2 regions of the Streptococcus halitosis genome follow, and region 2 is predicted to be linked to the other one. Evidence: predicted binding sites of a transcription regulator. Region 2 holds the regulator's gene; the other holds the start of a gene.
What was found. Region 2 encodes Rex, which represses fermentation and respiration genes when NADH is low (regulators of the CRP and FNR family bind a similar motif). Its sites were predicted from a motif close to TTGTGAANTANTTCACAA; they were not measured.
Positions count from the first base shown of each region.

Region 1: a site for Rex is predicted at 2,171-2,188, ahead of adhE (bifunctional acetaldehyde-CoA/alcohol dehydrogenase). Genes of this name have one in related genera too.

Region 1 covers NZ_QEMY02000005.1:7,993-16,645, reverse strand. Annotated here, with positions in the region: gene tkt (transketolase) at 1-598, shown strand, start outside; gene yajC (preprotein translocase subunit YajC) at 716-1,036, shown strand; gene DB729_RS08695 (low molecular weight protein-tyrosine-phosphatase) at 1,084-1,527, shown strand; gene DB729_RS08690 (MORN repeat-containing protein) at 1,514-1,924, shown strand; gene adhE (bifunctional acetaldehyde-CoA/alcohol dehydrogenase) at 2,222-4,873, shown strand; gene DB729_RS08680 (helix-turn-helix domain-containing protein) at 4,998-5,918, shown strand; gene DB729_RS08675 (hypothetical protein) at 6,072-6,362, shown strand; gene DB729_RS08670 (ABC transporter ATP-binding protein) at 6,858-7,442, shown strand; gene DB729_RS08665 (hypothetical protein) at 7,454-8,653, shown strand, end outside; gene DB729_RS08660 (ABC transporter ATP-binding protein) at 8,643-8,653, shown strand, end outside.
Region 2 covers NZ_QEMY02000001.1:1,079,500-1,088,152, reverse strand. Annotated here, with positions in the region: gene DB729_RS05395 (CYTH domain-containing protein) at 1-474, shown strand, start outside; gene DB729_RS05390 (ribose-phosphate diphosphokinase) at 586-1,545, shown strand; gene DB729_RS05385 (cysteine desulfurase family protein) at 1,555-2,670, shown strand; gene DB729_RS05380 (DUF1831 domain-containing protein) at 2,675-3,022, shown strand; gene DB729_RS05375 (DUF4649 family protein) at 3,029-3,244, shown strand; gene DB729_RS05370 (redox-sensing transcriptional repressor Rex) at 3,327-3,968, shown strand; gene DB729_RS05365 (gamma-glutamyl-gamma-aminobutyrate hydrolase family protein) at 3,984-4,673, shown strand; gene DB729_RS05360 (hypothetical protein) at 4,697-5,179, shown strand; gene radC (RadC family protein) at 5,194-5,874, opposite strand; gene pcrA (DNA helicase PcrA) at 5,917-8,208, opposite strand; gene DB729_RS05345 (GNAT family N-acetyltransferase) at 8,297-8,653, opposite strand, start outside.

The DNA.
Region 1 (8,653 bases), on a different contig from region 2:
AATCGCAGTTGGTGAAGATGGTCCAACTCACGAACCAGTTGAACACCTAGCAGGTCTCCGTGCTATGCCAAATCTGAATGTTTTCCGCCCAGCAGATGCGCGTGAAACTCAAGCGGCTTGGTACCTTGCAGTGACAAGCGAGAAAACACCAACTGCCCTTGTCTTGACACGCCAAAACTTGACTGTCGAAGAAGGAACAGACTTCGACAAGGTTGCGAAAGGTGCCTATGTTGTCTATGAAAATGCAGCAGACTTTGATACAATCTTGATTGCGACAGGTTCAGAGGTCAATCTAGCTGTCGCAGCTGCCAAAGAATTAGCTAGTCAAGGCGAAAAAGTCCGTGTAGTCAGCATGCCATCTACAGATGTCTTTGATAAACAAGATGCAGCATACAAGGAAGAAATCCTTCCAAATGCAGTTCGCCGTCGTGTTGCAGTCGAAATGGGTGCAACTCAAAACTGGTACAAATATGTTGGTCTAGATGGTGCAGTTCTCGGTATTGATACCTTCGGAGCATCTGCTCCAGCACCAAAAGTATTGGCAGAGTACGGATTTACAGTTGAAAATCTAGTCAAAGTCGTTCAAAACTTGAAATAATCACAAAAATCAGAGTGAAAACTCTGATTTTTTATAACCATAAAAACAAGGCACAATCTTGTAAAAGTAGCTGAAATTTGATATAGTAGTCCTATGTAAAATACAAAGGAGAAAACAATGAATCCAAATATTACTTTTTTAATCATGCTTGTAGGTATGATGGCCTTGATGTTCTTTATGCAACGTTCTCAAAAGAAACAAGCTCAAAAGCGTATGGAAAGCTTAAATAAACTTCAAAAAGGCTATGAAGTTATTACAATTGGCGGCCTTTACGGAACAGTGGATGAAGTAGATACTGAGAAGAGAACAATCGTACTTGATGTAGATGGCGTTTATTTGACTTTTGAATTGGCTGCTATCAAGACAGTGTTGCCACTCAAAGAAGCTGTGACACCAGAAGGAACAGTTGTTGATGAAAGCGGAGCAATCGAAGAATAAAACGGGACCTGTCACTCCCGTTTTTCTATGAAGTAAGAGGAAAAGGGATGAGAAAAATAGTATTTGTGTGCTTAGGAAACATCTGCCGTAGCCCCATGGCAGAGTTTGTGATGAAATCCATGACGAGCGATTACCAAGTCGAGAGCCGTGCAACGTCATCATGGGAACATGGTAATCCGATTCATAAGGGAACGCAGGGGATTTTCCGGCAGTATCAGATTCCTTATGACAAAGACAAAACATCACTCCAGATTTGTAGAGAAGATTTTGAATCGTTTGATTACATTATCGGTATGGATGCTTCAAACGTTTCAGATCTGCGTCAAATGTGTCCTCAGGAATTGCAACATAAGATCTACCCTTTTGCATCTGAAAGTGTTCCAGATCCTTGGTATACAGGAGATTTTGAGGAAACCTATGCTCGCATCACAAGTGGATGTCGAAGCTGGCTAGATCGATTAGAAAATGAGAGTGACAATGGAAAAGCTTAAACAAATCTATGAAAAGTATAGAGTTTACCTAACTCGCCCTAGGCTAGAGTTCATTGCAGTAGTCGTAATTGCACTCTGTTCCCTTTCAGTATTTCTACTAAATACACCTAAAAAGGGTGCCCTGACACTTGATGGCGGTACCCTTGTTTATGATGGCACCTTGGTACGAGGGAAAATGAATGGTCAGGGGACCTTGACCTTTGAAAATGGGGACCAATATACAGGTGATTTCAATAATGGAGCCTTTAATGGAAAAGGGACTTTCCAATCAAAAGATGGCTGGAAATACGAAGGTGATTTTGTAAATGGCCAGGCTGAAGGCCAAGGAAAGTTGACAACAGAGCAAGAAGTTGTTTATGAAGGGACCTTTAAACAAGGCGTTTTCCAACAAAAATAGTAGTCTCCAGATGAGGAGGCTATTTTTTAAAACCATCAAGAAAGCGCTTTCTTTGTTTGGACTCGATAACTATCTATCAACTAGAAAAACTTTGTGAAATAAAAAAATTTTCTCCATAATTTCACAATCATCCAAGCAAAACTCTATTGCATAGCTATATTGAGAAAAAATCACAAACTTAGAAAAATTCTTTGTGAAATACTTATGAAACTGTTTACAAAGCATAAAAAAAGAGTTATAATAAACTTGTGAAAAAATTAACAAAGGATAACATCCTTAAAGGCTATGGAGGATAATATGGCTGATAAAAAAACAATAACACCAGAGGAAAAACAACTTGCTGCTGAAAAGCATGTCGACGGTCTCGTGAAAAAAGCCTTGGTTGCGCTTGATGAAATGCGCAAGTTGAACCAAGAGCAGGTTGACTACATCGTAGCAAAAGCGTCTGTTGCAGCACTTGACGCGCACGGTATCCTTGCACAACATGCAGTTGAAGAAACTGGTCGTGGCGTATTTGAAGATAAGGCGACAAAAAATCTATTTGCCTGTGAACACGTAGTGAACAATATGCGTGGAGTTAAAACAGCTGGAGTTATCGAAGATGATCCAATTACAGGTTTGACGAAGATTGCGGAGCCAGTCGGAGTTATTTGTGGTATCACTCCAACAACAAACCCAACTTCAACAGCGATTTTCAAATCATTGATTGCCTTGAAGACACGTAACCCAATCGTTTTCGCCTTCCACCCATCAGCTCAAGAATCTTCTGCTCATGCTGCACAAATCGTTCGTGATGCAGCCATCGCAGCCGGTGCACCTGAAAACTGTGTGCAATGGATTACAGAGCCATCTATGGAAGCAACTGGAGCGCTTATGAACCACGAAGGTGTTGCGACTATCCTCGCAACTGGTGGGAATGCCATGGTTAAAGCTGCATACTCATGTGGAAAACCAGCTCTTGGGGTAGGTGCCGGAAACGTTCCTGCCTATGTAGAAAAATCTGCTGACCTTCGTCAAGCTGCTCATGACATCGTTATGTCTAAATCATTTGATAATGGGATGGTCTGTGCATCAGAACAAGCGGTTATCATTGATAAAGAAGTGTATGACGAATTTGTAGAAGAATTCAAATCATATCACACTTACTTTGTAAACAAGAAAGAAAAAGCGCTTTTGGAAGAATTCTGTTTTGGTGCAAAAGCTAACAGCAAGAACTGCGCTGGTGCAAAATTGAACCCAAATATTGTTGGTAAACCAGCTACATGGATTGCTGAGCAAGCAGGATTCAAAGTACCAGAAGGTACAAATATCTTGGCTGCTGAATGTGCAGAAGTTGGAATTAAAGAACCATTGACTCGTGAAAAATTATCACCTGTTATTGCAGTTTTGAAAGCTGAAGATACTGAAGATGGACTTAAAAAAGCTCGTCAAATGGTTGAATTTAATGGTCTAGGACACTCAGCTGCTATCCATACAAAAGACGAAGCTCTTGCAAAACGTTTCGGTACGGAAATAAAGGCAATGCGTATTATCTGGAACTCTCCATCTACCTTTGGTGGTATCGGTGATGTATACAACGCCTTCATTCCATCATTAACACTTGGATGTGGTTCATATGGACACAACTCAGTTGGTGATAACGTATCCGCTATCAACCTTCTTAACATCAAGAAAGTAGGAAAACGTAGAAATAATATGCAATGGTTTAAAGTTCCTTCAAAAATCTACTTCGAACGCAATTCTATCCAATACCTTCAAACTTGCGAAGGTATCGAACGTGTCATGATTGTTACCGATAAATCAATTGAAAAACTCGGTTTTGTACAACGTGTGATTGACCAATTGAATCTTCGTAAAAACAAAGTCACGATTCAAGTCTTCTCAGATGTTGAACCAGATCCAGATATCACAACAGTTCGTCGTGGTGTTGAAGTAATGCGTTCGTTTGAACCAGACACTATCATTGCCCTTGGTGGTGGTTCACCAATGGATGCAGCTAAAGGTATGTGGATGTTCTATGAACAGCCAGACGTTGACTTCGGTGACCTCGTTCAAAAATTCATGGATATCCGCAAACGTGCCTTCAAATTCCCATCACTTGGTAAGAAAGCACAATATATCGGTATTCCAACAACATCTGGTACAGGTTCAGAAGTAACACCGTTTGCAGTTATCTCTGACAAGGCAAACAACCGGAAATACCCAATCACTGACTACGCTTTGACACCAACCATTGCAATTGTTGACCCTGCTTTGGTAGAATCTGTTCCAGCATTTATTGCTGCTGACACAGGTATGGATGTCTTGACACACGCAACTGAAGCTTATACTTCTAACTTTGCCAATGACTATACAGATGGTATTGCTCTTCAAACCATCAAGTTAGTCTTCAAATACTTGGAAAAATCTGTAAAAACAGCTGACCCAGAAGCCCGTGAAAAGATGCATAATGCCTCTACAATGGCTGGTATGGCCTTTGCAAATGCCTTCCTTGGAATGAGTCACTCAATGGCGCATAAGATTGGTGCTGTTCACCACACCATTCACGGACGTACAAATGCTATTTTACTTCCTTATGTTATCCGTTATAATGGAACTCGTCCATCTAAAACTACAACATGGCCTAAGTACAATTACTGGAAAGCTGATGAAAAATTCCAAGATATCGCTCGTATGCTAGGTCTTCCTTGCTCAACACCAGAAGAAGCGGTTGAAGCTTATGCCAAAGCAGTTTACGATCTTGGTGAAGCAGTTGGAATCACAATGAACTTCAAAGGCTTTGGAATTGATGAAAAAGCTTGGAAAGACAGCTTGCATGAAATTGCCTTACTTGCTTACGAAGACCAATGTTCACCTGCAAACCCACGCTTGCCAATGGTAGCTGACATGGAAGAAATCATGGCAGATGCTTACTATGGTTATGCAGAACGACCAGGACGTCGCAAATAATTGTTTATCAGCCTAGAGGCAGGAGTTATCCTGTCTCTTTTTTTGTACATTTTCTTGAAAAATGTTATAATAAGCGCATATAGTTATTTGAATATCAAAGTTTTTGAAAAGATTCGAGAGGTAAATGAGAGAAGTGAATGATTTAGGGGAAAAGGTAAGACTCCTTAGAGAGGAGAAGGGTCTTAGTCGTCCAGTTTTTTGTGGGGATGAGTCAGAGTTGTCCGTTCGTCAGTTGGTGCGCATTGAAAAGGGAGAGTTTCGTCCTACGATAAAAACACTGGAATATATTGCGGATAGGCTAGGTATTCCATCGTATGTCTTGATGCCAGACTACAAGGAATTGCCCAAACGTTACCAAGAATTAAAATACTTTCTTCTTCATCATCCTGACTATGGAGACAAAGAGTTGCAGGAACGAAAGGAAAAATATTTTGATGAGATTTTTGAATGTTTTTATGATGATTTGCCACGTGATGAGAAAGTGATAGTGGATTGTCTTCAAGCTATAGATGAGGTGAGGGCGACTAGTAATTCCTTATACGGAAGTAGTGTGATTGAGGACAGTCTTCAAGACTTACTATCCAGAGATGTATACAGGGCTGAGGAATTGTTGAAATTGAGACTGTATTTCAACTGTCAGTTAATGGATGGTTTAAACGAGGGTGAGATAAAAAAGTCTGAGCATGAAACCATTCTTTGTTTTCATGACAAATTAAGTTCTCAGGTTGATAAGATAGAGTTCGATTGTTTGGACTTGCTTAGAGATTCCTTGTTAGCTTCTTTAGCTTGTATAGAAATTATGGGGCTGTTTCATTATTTTAAGAGAGCAGTTGAGACCTTAAATAAAATAGGACAGAAAACACGAGATTTTCAAAAACAACCAATTGTCTTGATGGTGGAGTGGAAATATTATATTCAGATGGATTATGAAACAGCCAAACAAAAGTATGAAGAAGCAAAAATGATGGCGAGAATGTTTGGAAATGAGAAGTTAATCGTTAGTTTAGACAATGAATGGACGGAGGATCTAGAAAGATATCGTTAAAGAGTTTATAGGAGTGACATTTCTGTCATTGGAGGAATGTCGCTTTTTTGTTAAAATGGATTCATAATAAAGAGAAAGGAATTTACTATGATTAAAATACTGATTTTTCTATTTATCACGGGTGGGTGGTGGACTTGAGTTTAGAGGAATGATATGCTAGAATTTGAACGAATAAACAATGTTTTATTGACTGGCATGTCAGAAGTAGGAGATGTACTGCTCATTCGACAAACACTATCAAATCTTATTCAAGTAGAAATAAGAGTTAATGGCTACTTACTGGATTTGATTACAATAAAACCCAAAAAGTTAAAAATTTATCCTTTAGTAGGTATTAAAAAAAATGCACTTATTCTCGTTCAAGAAGTAAGTGTAGGACTTGATATGACGTTAGAGAATAACAGGACATTTAGGAATTTTAATTTTTTTAGAAGATTAAAATAAGAATCAAAGAAAAGGAGAAAAATATATGTGGCGTTGGGTATGGAGAATTGTAAGATGGATTTTAATTAATTTACTATGGGAAGCTCTCTGGGGCTGGGTTAAACAGTGGTTTAGTAAATAGGAGGAATTGTTATGTGGCGTTGGGTATGGAAAATTGTAAAATGGATTTTAATTAATTTAATGTGGACAGCTATTTGGGCTTGGGTTGCACAGTGGTTTAGTAAATAGGAGGAATTATTATGTGGCGTTGGGTAAAAAAAATTATCAAATGGATTATTATTGACTGGATTTTAACAGCAATTTGGGGCTGGATTAAACAATGGTTTAGTTAATAACAGATAAATAAATAAATAATTTCTATTAGAAATTACTAGAATGATTATAATTGAATAAAAAAATAATTGATAGTTATGTCTCGGTTTGAAAATGGGCATTCTCAAAAAGATTATAGACATAACTATCAACTATTTTAATTATAATATAAAAGGAGAAAAAATGAAAGTAGAAAATATTTCATATAGGGTAAATAGTCGCATACTGTTTGATCATATTTCTTTTGATACTTCGAATTCAGGTCTCACACTGATTACTGGGAAAAATGGTGCAGGGAAGTCAACATTATTAAAAGTATTACTAGGAATTGTTCAACCATATTCTGGCTCATTGATTTCTGACGAAAAGGTCAGTTATGTTCCAGATTCTTCGGACAACTATTTCATCGGTTTATCTCCTAATTTATTATTCGAATTTTTACAGAAACAATTTTTTATTGAAACAAATTTGTTTGAAGAACGGTTAAGAGAATTACGAGAACAATTTTATTTGAATGAGAAATTGATGACGCAAACAATTCAATCATTGTCATTAGGAGAAAAGAAAAAAGTAATGCTTATAGCAGCATTTTTATTGGATTCTGATTTGTATGTTATGGACGAGCCTTTATCGGGATTAGATCAAGTTTCGGTTGAAAATCTGATTCATTTGATTGAGCAAAAGATAAATTTAGGTAAACACTTCATTATTGTAAGCCACGAGAGACAGGAAATTTTACCGACAGTTGATCAGATTATTTCTTTGTAGAGGGAAATTGTATGGAAAAGTTTTATTATTCTATTACTCTGTTGTTCCTATCACGACAAGGATACTGGAACGATTCGAATAATGTCAAGGAATTATCGCTAATTCAATTGACTTACAAATATTTCTTATCTTCTATTGCTTTGGTTTTTATTTTTTTGATTGCTAAATCAGAAATTTATAATATATTAAAAGAAAATCAAATTTGGGGAATCCTATCATACTTTGAATTAGCAACAATATTGGTTCCTGCAATTCTGTTATTAGGAATACTTTATGAAAATATTTATGTTTTAAAAACTAAAACAGAAAGTACAATGAGGATATTTTTCAATATAACAGGGAGAGAATTTTGGAATATAGTATTTTTTAAGAATTTAATTCTAGTTTTGCCCATCTTAGTAGTTATTTTTTTCTATAATATTTTTTTAGGACTATTTTCATGTTTACTTATTTTTTTACTTAATAGCATATTTTATATACCAAAGATTAGATATGTGAGGTCAAGATCTAAACAATTATTCAACGTGTCATATTTACTGTCTGTCGTTGATAGCTTAACAGTGTTTAAAGCTATTACCGTACCTATCTTTTCAACATTTATTTTTATGTTTATGTGGTTGGTTTTACCAGATTTTTTAGGAATTGATACCTCAAATAAAGTGATGATATTGAATACAGCTTTATTCTCAGGGACAATATTTTTTAGCAATAAAGGAATAAATTTCTATTTTCTTACCTTAAACAAAGATTTTCCTTATCTGAAGGCTGTAGGAATCGATCTAAATAAATTTATAAAAAAAAGAATTTGGTCTTTAAATGTTATTAGTATTTTATTTCCTGCTACTTCTTTATATTTCTTTCTAAATTATTTGGGGTATGGTTTGATAGATATCTTCTTATTTCTTTTCGGAATTTCTCTAGCATATTTTTTATGTCAAAGCATACAAATGTTAGAGGTATTGCTATTTAGAGAATATCGTTTTCGAGATGCGAAAGAGCTAGAAGCTTTTTCGATTCCTGTGAATATGAGGATTAAGTTATATATTATGCGCCTCATACCAATCATAGTTTGCTTATTATTCAATCAGATTAAATTATTTGGTTTATGGAGTTTAATACTGTTAAATATAATTTATATTGGTATTGTTTATTTTAGTTTGTATCGGTACACGATATCACAAGTGATTAAAGGAGATTGTAATGTCCATTTT
Region 2 (8,653 bases):
AAAAACTACTACATTGACACACCAGATTTCCAATTGCGTGAAAAGAAGGTTGCCATGCGCATTCGCACATTTGCAGATTGGGCGGAATTGACCTTGAAAGTGCCTCAAACTGTAGGAAATATGGAATACAACCAGAAATTGACTCTTTCAGAAGCTGAATCATACCTAGAGAAACAAAAACTACCTCAAGGGCTCGTTCTAGAGAAGCTTGCTAAGATTGGCATCGAAAGCCATGAATGGCTTGTTCTAGGCTGTCTTTCAACTCTACGTTATGAAACGAAAACTGAAATTGGCTTAATGGCCTTAGACGAAAGTCAATACTTTGACCAGACGGACTATGAACTCGAGCTTGAAGTCACAGACCATGAAAAAGGGAAAGCCGATATTAAGAGATTTTTAGATGAGAATCATATAGTTTATAAGAAAGCTCCATCAAAATTAATTCGTTTTATTAAAAGCATGAAAAAAAGCTGAAATAATCTCCTTTTTTTGGTAGAATAGAAAAGATAAAAATAAAAGAATCTTGCTTTGAAAAACAGAACTTTCTCAAAGGAGATTCACAAAGTTTACAGAGGACGGTCTATAATGTCAGATAGAAACAACATGAAACTTTTCACCCTAAACTCTAACCCAGAAATCGCTCAAAAGATTGCTGATACAGTTGGTGTACCTCTCGGAAAATTATCCTCTCGTCAATTTTCTGATGGTGAAATCCAGGTCAATATTGAAGAAAGTGTCCGTGGTTACGATGTTTACATCATCCAGTCAACCAGCTACCCCGTTAGCAACCACTTGATGGAATTATTAATAATGGTTGATGCTTGTGTTCGTGCAAGTGCTCATAGTATCAACGTTGTCCTTCCTTACTTTGGTTATGCTCGTCAGGATCGTATCGCTTCTTCTCGCGAACCCCTCACTGCAAAACTAGTTGCCAATATGCTTGTCAAAGCTGGTGTAAGCCGTGTTCTAACGCTTGACCTCCACGCTGTTCAGGTCCAAGGTTTCTTTGACATTCCTGTTGATAATCTTTATACTGTTCCTCTATTTGCTAAGCACTACTGTGATAAAGGACTCCTTGGCTCCGATGTTGTTGTTGTCAGTCCAAAGAACTCTGGTGTTAAACGTGCACGTAGTTTGGCTGAATACCTTGATGCTCCTATCGCTATCATTGACTACGCCCAAGACGATTCTAATCGTAACGAAGGCTATATCATTGGGGATGTCGAAGGCAAGAAGGCTATCTTAATTGACGATATTCTAAATACTGGTCGTACTTTCTCTGAAGCTGCCAAAATCGTTGAACGTGAAGGTGCAACTGAGATTTATGCAGTATCTAGTCACGGTTTATTTGTTGAAGGTGCAGCCGACCTTCTAGATGCTACAAACATCAAAGAAATCCTTGTGACAGACTCAGTAGCAACCAAAGAAAGAACTCCAGAAAATGTATGTTACATTACTGCTAGCGAGTTAATCGGAGATGCTATCGTCCGCATCCATGAAAGAAAACCCGTCAGCCCACTCTTTGCTTATAACAAAAAGAAATAAGGTGATTCTTTGATTTATTTGGACAATGCTGCAACGACTCCTATGTCAGCAGTAGCTATTTCTGAAATGACCAAGGTCATGCAAGAAACTCATGGTAATCCTTCTAGTATTCATGGCCATGGTCGGCAGGCTGGCAAACTCTTGCGAGAGGCTCGTCAGGACTTAGCCCACTTACTAGGAACCAAACCTCAACATATCTTTTTTACGTCTGGCGGTACAGAAAGTAACAATACAGCCATTATCGGCTATTGTCTCCGTCATCAAAATCAGGGAAAACATATCATCACGACAGCTATTGAACACCATTCTGTACTTGAGACTATCGATTATCTGGTGCAACATTTTGGTTTTGAAGCAACTATCATCCAACCAGTAAATCAAGAAATAACTGCCCAACAGATTCAAGAAGTTTTACGTGGCGATACCGTTCTCGTTTCCACCATGTACGCTAATAATGAAACAGGTAGCCTCTTACCTATCGCTGAGATTGGACGTATTTTAAAAGATCATCCTGCTGCATATCATGTAGATGCTGTTCAAGCTATCGGGAAAATTCCCATCCATCCAGAGGAATTAGGAATTGATTTCCTCAGTGCTTCTGCCCACAAATTCCATGGACCAAAAGGAGTTGGCTTTCTTTATGCTTCTTCCGCGGACTTTGATTCCTACCTTCACGGTGGAGACCAAGAACAAAAGAAACGTGCTGGAACAGAAAACCTCGCTGCCATTGTAGGTATGGTCGCTGCTCTCAAAGAGGATTTAGAGCAACAAGATGAACATTACCAAAAACTAGAGGGATTAAAATCTGCTTTTCTAGATGAGATTGCAGATCTAGAATACTATCTCAACGAAAGCCAACACCAGCTTCCTTATGTTGTCAACATTGGCTTTCCTGGTCAAAAAAATGATTTGCTCTTGCTACGGTTAGACCTTGAAGGAATTTCAATTTCTACTGGTTCAGCTTGTACCGCTGGTGTTGTACAAACCAGTCATGTACTTGAGGCATTTTATGGACCAGATTCGCATCGTTTAACAGAATCTGTCCGTATCAGTCTCTCTCCTCTTAACACCGAAGAAGAACTGAAACAACTCGCACAAACCTTAAAAAATATTATTGGAGATTAATCTAATGGCATTCGAAAAAACCATTAAACTACAAAACTGCCGCTACGACTACACACTTAGCCCAACTGTCAAAAAGTTCACACTGAAAGATAATACTTTCTTTGAAACAAAAGTTGGAAACTACGAACTGACTCGTCTTCTTGAGAAAGTACCGAACAGCGGTGAAGGATTCAAGCTAAAGATCATCATCAACAAAGACCTTACAGGTGCTAAACTCAACATCACTGACAAGTCAGGCCTTCGTTTGGTGAATATCTTTAAATCAGAAGATCACCATATTCACCAAGAAAAATTCTACTTTCTCATGGACAGCCTTGTAGAACGCGGAATCTTCACAAAAGAAGAAAGATAATTGGCTATGTATCAACTTACCTATCAAGATAGTTATCAAGTAGAGCGTACCCTTGAATTTGAAAATTACGAAGAGCTTATGTTATCTCTATCAGGTTGTGTAACTCTTCCAGATACATTCCTAGTCACTTCATTAACCTTTGATGATAAAGTTATCTATCAAGGATTGGTCGGAGATCTCTACCGTTTTCTATCACAAGCTCATTTTTCAGATAAAAACTAAGAAATTTCTTAGTTTTTTCTTGTTTTTGTTGATTTTTTCACAATGTTTCTATAAAATAGAAGAATAGAAAGGTTGTGATTTTGTGAAAGATAAACAGTCTGCTATTCCAAAAGCAACAGCAAAAAGACTCTCTCTTTACTATCGAATTTTCAAGAGATTTCATGCAGAAAAAATCGAACGTGCCAACTCCAAGCAAATTGCAGAGGCTATCGGTATCGATTCTGCGACCGTTCGTCGGGATTTTTCCTATTTTGGCGAGCTAGGTCGTCGTGGTTTTGGTTACGATGTCAAAAAATTGATGAATTTTTTTGCTGATCTCCTAAATGATAACTCCATCACCAATGTTATGTTGGTTGGGATTGGTAATATGGGGCATGCCCTTCTCCACTACCGCTTCCACGAGCGTAACAAGATGAAAATTATCATGGCCTTTGACCTAGATGACCATCCAGAAGTTGGGAGCCAGACACCTGATGGAATTCCAATCTATGGTATCTCACAGATTAAAGAAAAAATCAAAGAAGCAGATGTCAAAACTGCTATCCTAACAGTTCCAAGTGTTAAATCACAAGAAGTTGCCAATCTTTTGGTTGATGCAGGTATAAAAGGTATTCTCAGTTTTTCCCCTGTTCACCTTCACCTCCCAAAAGATGTGGTCGTTCAGTATGTCGATTTGACAAGCGAACTCCAAACCCTCCTCTATTTTATGCGTAAAGAGGATTAGAAAGCGAAAGCATGTATGAAAAAACCAGTTATTGGGATTACAGGAAATGAAAAAGCTCATCCAGATGATGACATCATGATGAGCTACGCAGCAAAGGGCTTTATTGAAGGAGTCAAGGACGCTGGCGGAATTCCAATCATCCTACCGATTGGTGATCAAGAAATGGCTGCCTATTACATCAGTATCATTGATAAGCTCATCCTAACGGGTGGGCAAAATGTTGATCCAAAATACTATGGTGAACCAAAGGCTATTGATAGTGATGACTACCACCTTCAAAGAGATATTTTTGAACTAGCACTTATCAAAGAAGCGATTAAGCAAAAGAAACCAATTTTCTCTGTTTGTCGGGGTACTCAACTTTTCAATGTCGCCATGGGAGGCACGCTACACCAAGATATCGAGGATCATTGGCAGGACTGTTCAGCCGAATACACGACCCAACGCCTCGTAACGGAACCTGATACCATTCTCCGAGAAATCTATGGAGAAATCTCTCACATCAACTCCTTCCACCACCAGAGCATTAAAGATCTAGCCTCAAATCTTAAGGTTGTAGCACATGATCCTAAAGATGGAATCATTGAGGCTGTGACAACTACGGACGGCTTCCCTTATCTTGGTGTTCAATGGCATCCTGAATTTCTCTTTGAAAACCGCCCCAAAGATAAAACGCTGTTTGACTATGTTGTTAACGAACTCTAGGACTTATAAATAGGTTATTAATCATGAATGAAATTAAAATACCTTCTACTCATGAGATTTTGAGAGATATAGAAGCTAATGTTTTCATATCTTATAAGGAAAAGGAAGCTAATCTTTTCTTATCAAACAATGAAAAAGAAATAAGGGTTTGCTTTCATCTTTCTAATCTCTATAGACTTTTAACAGCGGAAAGTTACCAATCTTTTTCTAAGAATAAAGAGAATTTCGATAAACTATCTCAAAAAGAAAAACAGCTGAAAGAAATGTCTAAAAAGGCAAAACTATTTTGTAAAAAGGCAGATGCTAAACTAAAAAGTAAATTTCATTCACGTCTTTACTTTTACAGAGATATTCTCATTCATAAAAAAAGATATTATAAAATCGAAGATTTCAATGAGATTGTCGACTTTATCGTTCAAGAAGATTTACTTGTACCCACGATAAAACCTCTTCCTGTTATCAATATGGCAGAAGTAGATTCCTATGTTTTAAAAGTAATTGAGTAAGATCATGTACAATCTTAAATCAAATCCGTCTTTTCACGGTAACTAAAGTAATCAGAGTGAGAGACAATCAGATGATCCAGAAACACCAGTCCCATCAGTTCACAGGCTTCCTTGACTAACTTGGTTACATGATCATCATTTCGGCTAGGTGCTACTGCGCCTGATGGATGATTGTGGACTAAAATAACAGAAGTCGCCATATGCTTAATAGCATAGTGAAGGATTTCCCTCGGTTCAGCAATACTACGTGTCGCAGATCCGATAAAGATGGTTTGCTGATGAATGATTTGATTTTGAGTATTGAGATAGAGCGCCACTAGGTGCTCTTGTTTTTTATCACCAAGTTCCTGTTGCATTTTTTTAGCTAGCTTTTGACTACTGAGAATACTTTCCATCTCAAGGGTTTCATGTTTATGAATACGATGTCCCAGTTCAATCACCGCCTGTAGTTCAATGGCTTTAATGCGTCCAATACCAGACAGACTCTGCAATTCCTGCAGGGTCATTTTTTTCAAATCAGTTAGACTGGTCAAACTATTCAAGACTTTTTGGGCAATTTCAAAGACATTAGCCTGACGCGTTCCCGTTCTTAGCAAAATAGCTAACAACTCTTGATTGCTCAGAGCCTCTACTCCTTCTTTAACTAGTCTTTCTCTAGGCAAGAGTGAATCTTCTTGGAATGAAATACTGTACATAAAAATCCTCCTCACTTTATTATTCGTGAGGAGGATGAAAAATTAGATTTTTTTCTCAATTGGGGCAACGCTGGCTAGGAGTTTTTTCAGACCGACTTCTGGGAAATTGATTTTCAACTCCTGAGTATCACCGCTACCAGAGACTTCCAGAACAGTTCCCTCTCCCCACTTCTTGTGGAGAGCAATATCCCCAATAGACCAACTTGTACCGCTGGTTTCATTTTTATTTCCAGCTGCAAATTGTCCAAATGGGAGACCACTTGACTGGATAGAGCTTGGGGCAGCACTGCGTTTACGGTCTTGAAGTGCCTGAGCCAAACTCATTCCTTGACCGAAGGCAACGCCACCACTGCTATATGAAGCCTTGAAACTGGTATTAGCTGGTCGAGCCAAACCTTGATACTCAAGCAAGTCCGAACTGATTTCATTGATGAAACGTGTTGGACGGTTATAGCTTGTACGACCGAAAAGCAAGCGTGAGTTGGCATTGGTCAGATAGAGGATTTTCTCAGCGCGCGTGATACCGACATAGGCTAAACGGCGTTCTTCTTCCAGTTCATCAGGTTCCTCAGCCGCTCGACTAAGCGGAAAGACATTTTCCTCCATCCCAATGATAAAGACGACTGGAAACTCAAGCCCCTTAGCAGCATGCAAGGTCATCAAGGTTACTTCAGATGTCTCCTGACTACCAGAGTCTGTGTCTGTAATCAAGGCCAAGTCATTCAAGAAACGACTGAGCTTATCCAAGCCAGTTTCCTCTTCTTGACTATCGGGATTGTCGTCAAAATTCTTAGTAACTGATAGGAACTCTTCGATGTTTTCAACCCGAGCCTTACTTTCCAAGGTTGCTTGGGCATTAAGATTATCGACGTAACCTGTTTTTTCTAGGACGGCCTCAACCAACTCTGTAATGCTTAATTGGTCCAGTTGCTCTCGCAAATCCAAAATCATATTGGCAAAGTCCCAAATTGACTGGGCTGCTTTTCCTTTGATGCCAGACAACATGATGTTTGCAGAAGCATCTAGCATGGACATGTCCTGCATATTCGCAAAATCACGGATTTTCTCAACCGTTCCTGGCCCAATTCCACGTTTTGGTTCGTTGATAATCCGCTCAAAACTGATATTGTCACTCAGATTAGCAATGAGGTTGAGGTAGGCGATAATGTCACGAATTTCCTTACGGCTGTAGAACTTGGTTCCACCAACCATAGTGTAAGGAATATTGGACTTGAGCAAGGCTTCCTCAATAGTACGAGATTGCGCATTAGTCCGATAGAGAACTGCAAAATCCTTGTGAAGGAAATTTTGACTGCGACTAAGTTCATCAATGGTTTTGGCTACAAATACAGCCTCATCTTGTTCGTCATTGGCACGATAGTAAATAATCTGCTCCCCATCAGCATTCTGAGTCCAGAGATTCTTAGGATGACGATTTTTATTGTTTTTAATAACATCATTGGCAGCTTGCAGAATGGTTTTGGTTGAACGATAATTTTCTTCTAACAAGACAACCTTAGCTTGAGGATAATCCTTTTCGAAATCCAAGATATTCTGCATATCCGCACCGCGCCAACCGTAGATAGACTGGTCTGCATCCCCAACTACACAGATATTTTTAAAGCGAGATGCCAATAGTTTGACTAGTTGGTACTGGGCATGGTTGGTATCTTGGTACTCATCAACGTGGATGTATTGGAACTTCTGCTGGTAGTAGGTCAAGACATCAGGATTTTGATCAAAGAGACGCAGGGTCAACATGATTAAATCATCAAAGTCAACGGACTCAGACTGACGAAGCTCTTTCTGATAGACTGTGTAACATTGAGCCACGATTTGCGTGTACATATCTCCAGCTTGATCTGCATAAGCCACATCATCAATCAAGTCATTCTTAGCATTGGAAATGGAACCCAAGATTGTCCGTTCATTCCATTTTTTCGGATCCAAGTTTAACTGCTTGAGAATGCGTTTCATAAGGGTTCGTTGTTCACCAGGATCTACAATGGTGAAATTACGATTGTAGCCGATATGATCCGCATCGCGACGCAGAATACGAACACACATGGAGTGAAAAGTCGCAATCAGACAGTCCTGAGTAGCTGGATTAAGACCATAAGCACGCTCTTTCATCTCACGCGCAGCCTTGTTGGTAAAGGTAATGGCCAAGATATTCCAAGGATTGACTATCTTTTCATCAATCAGATAGGCAATGCGGTGGGTCAAAACACGGGTCTTTCCTGACCCGGCACCCGCCATAATTAACAAGGGGCCTTCTGTCGCTTGCACCGCCTCAGCCTGACGGTCATTCATTCCATTCAATAATGCGTTCATTTTCTCTTCCTTACTCTTGAAGTCAATATTTCTATTATATCAGAATTCAAGGAAAATATCTTTACCTAGACTGGTTGCGTGTGGAATTCTACTCTTTCATATCATCAGGAGGAGTCAATGACTTTTGCATCCAAACAATATCATGCCATTTTCCAAACTTATAGCCTATCTTAGGGAAATGAGCTACTTGTTCATAGCCTCTCTTTTGGTGAAGAGAAATGCTTCTATCATTCGGTAAAGCAATACAAGCTAAGAAGCGTAAGTAACCTCTAGACTCTAGTTCTTCCTCCAGACAGTCATAGAGTAGACTCCCTAACCCTTGACCTTTGGCTTCTTGATTCAAGTAAATTGAGACTTCGACTGACCAATCATAGGCTCTCCTATCATAATAGGTGGAAGCATAGGCATATCCCAAAATTTTGCCTTCTTCCACTAGCACTAGATA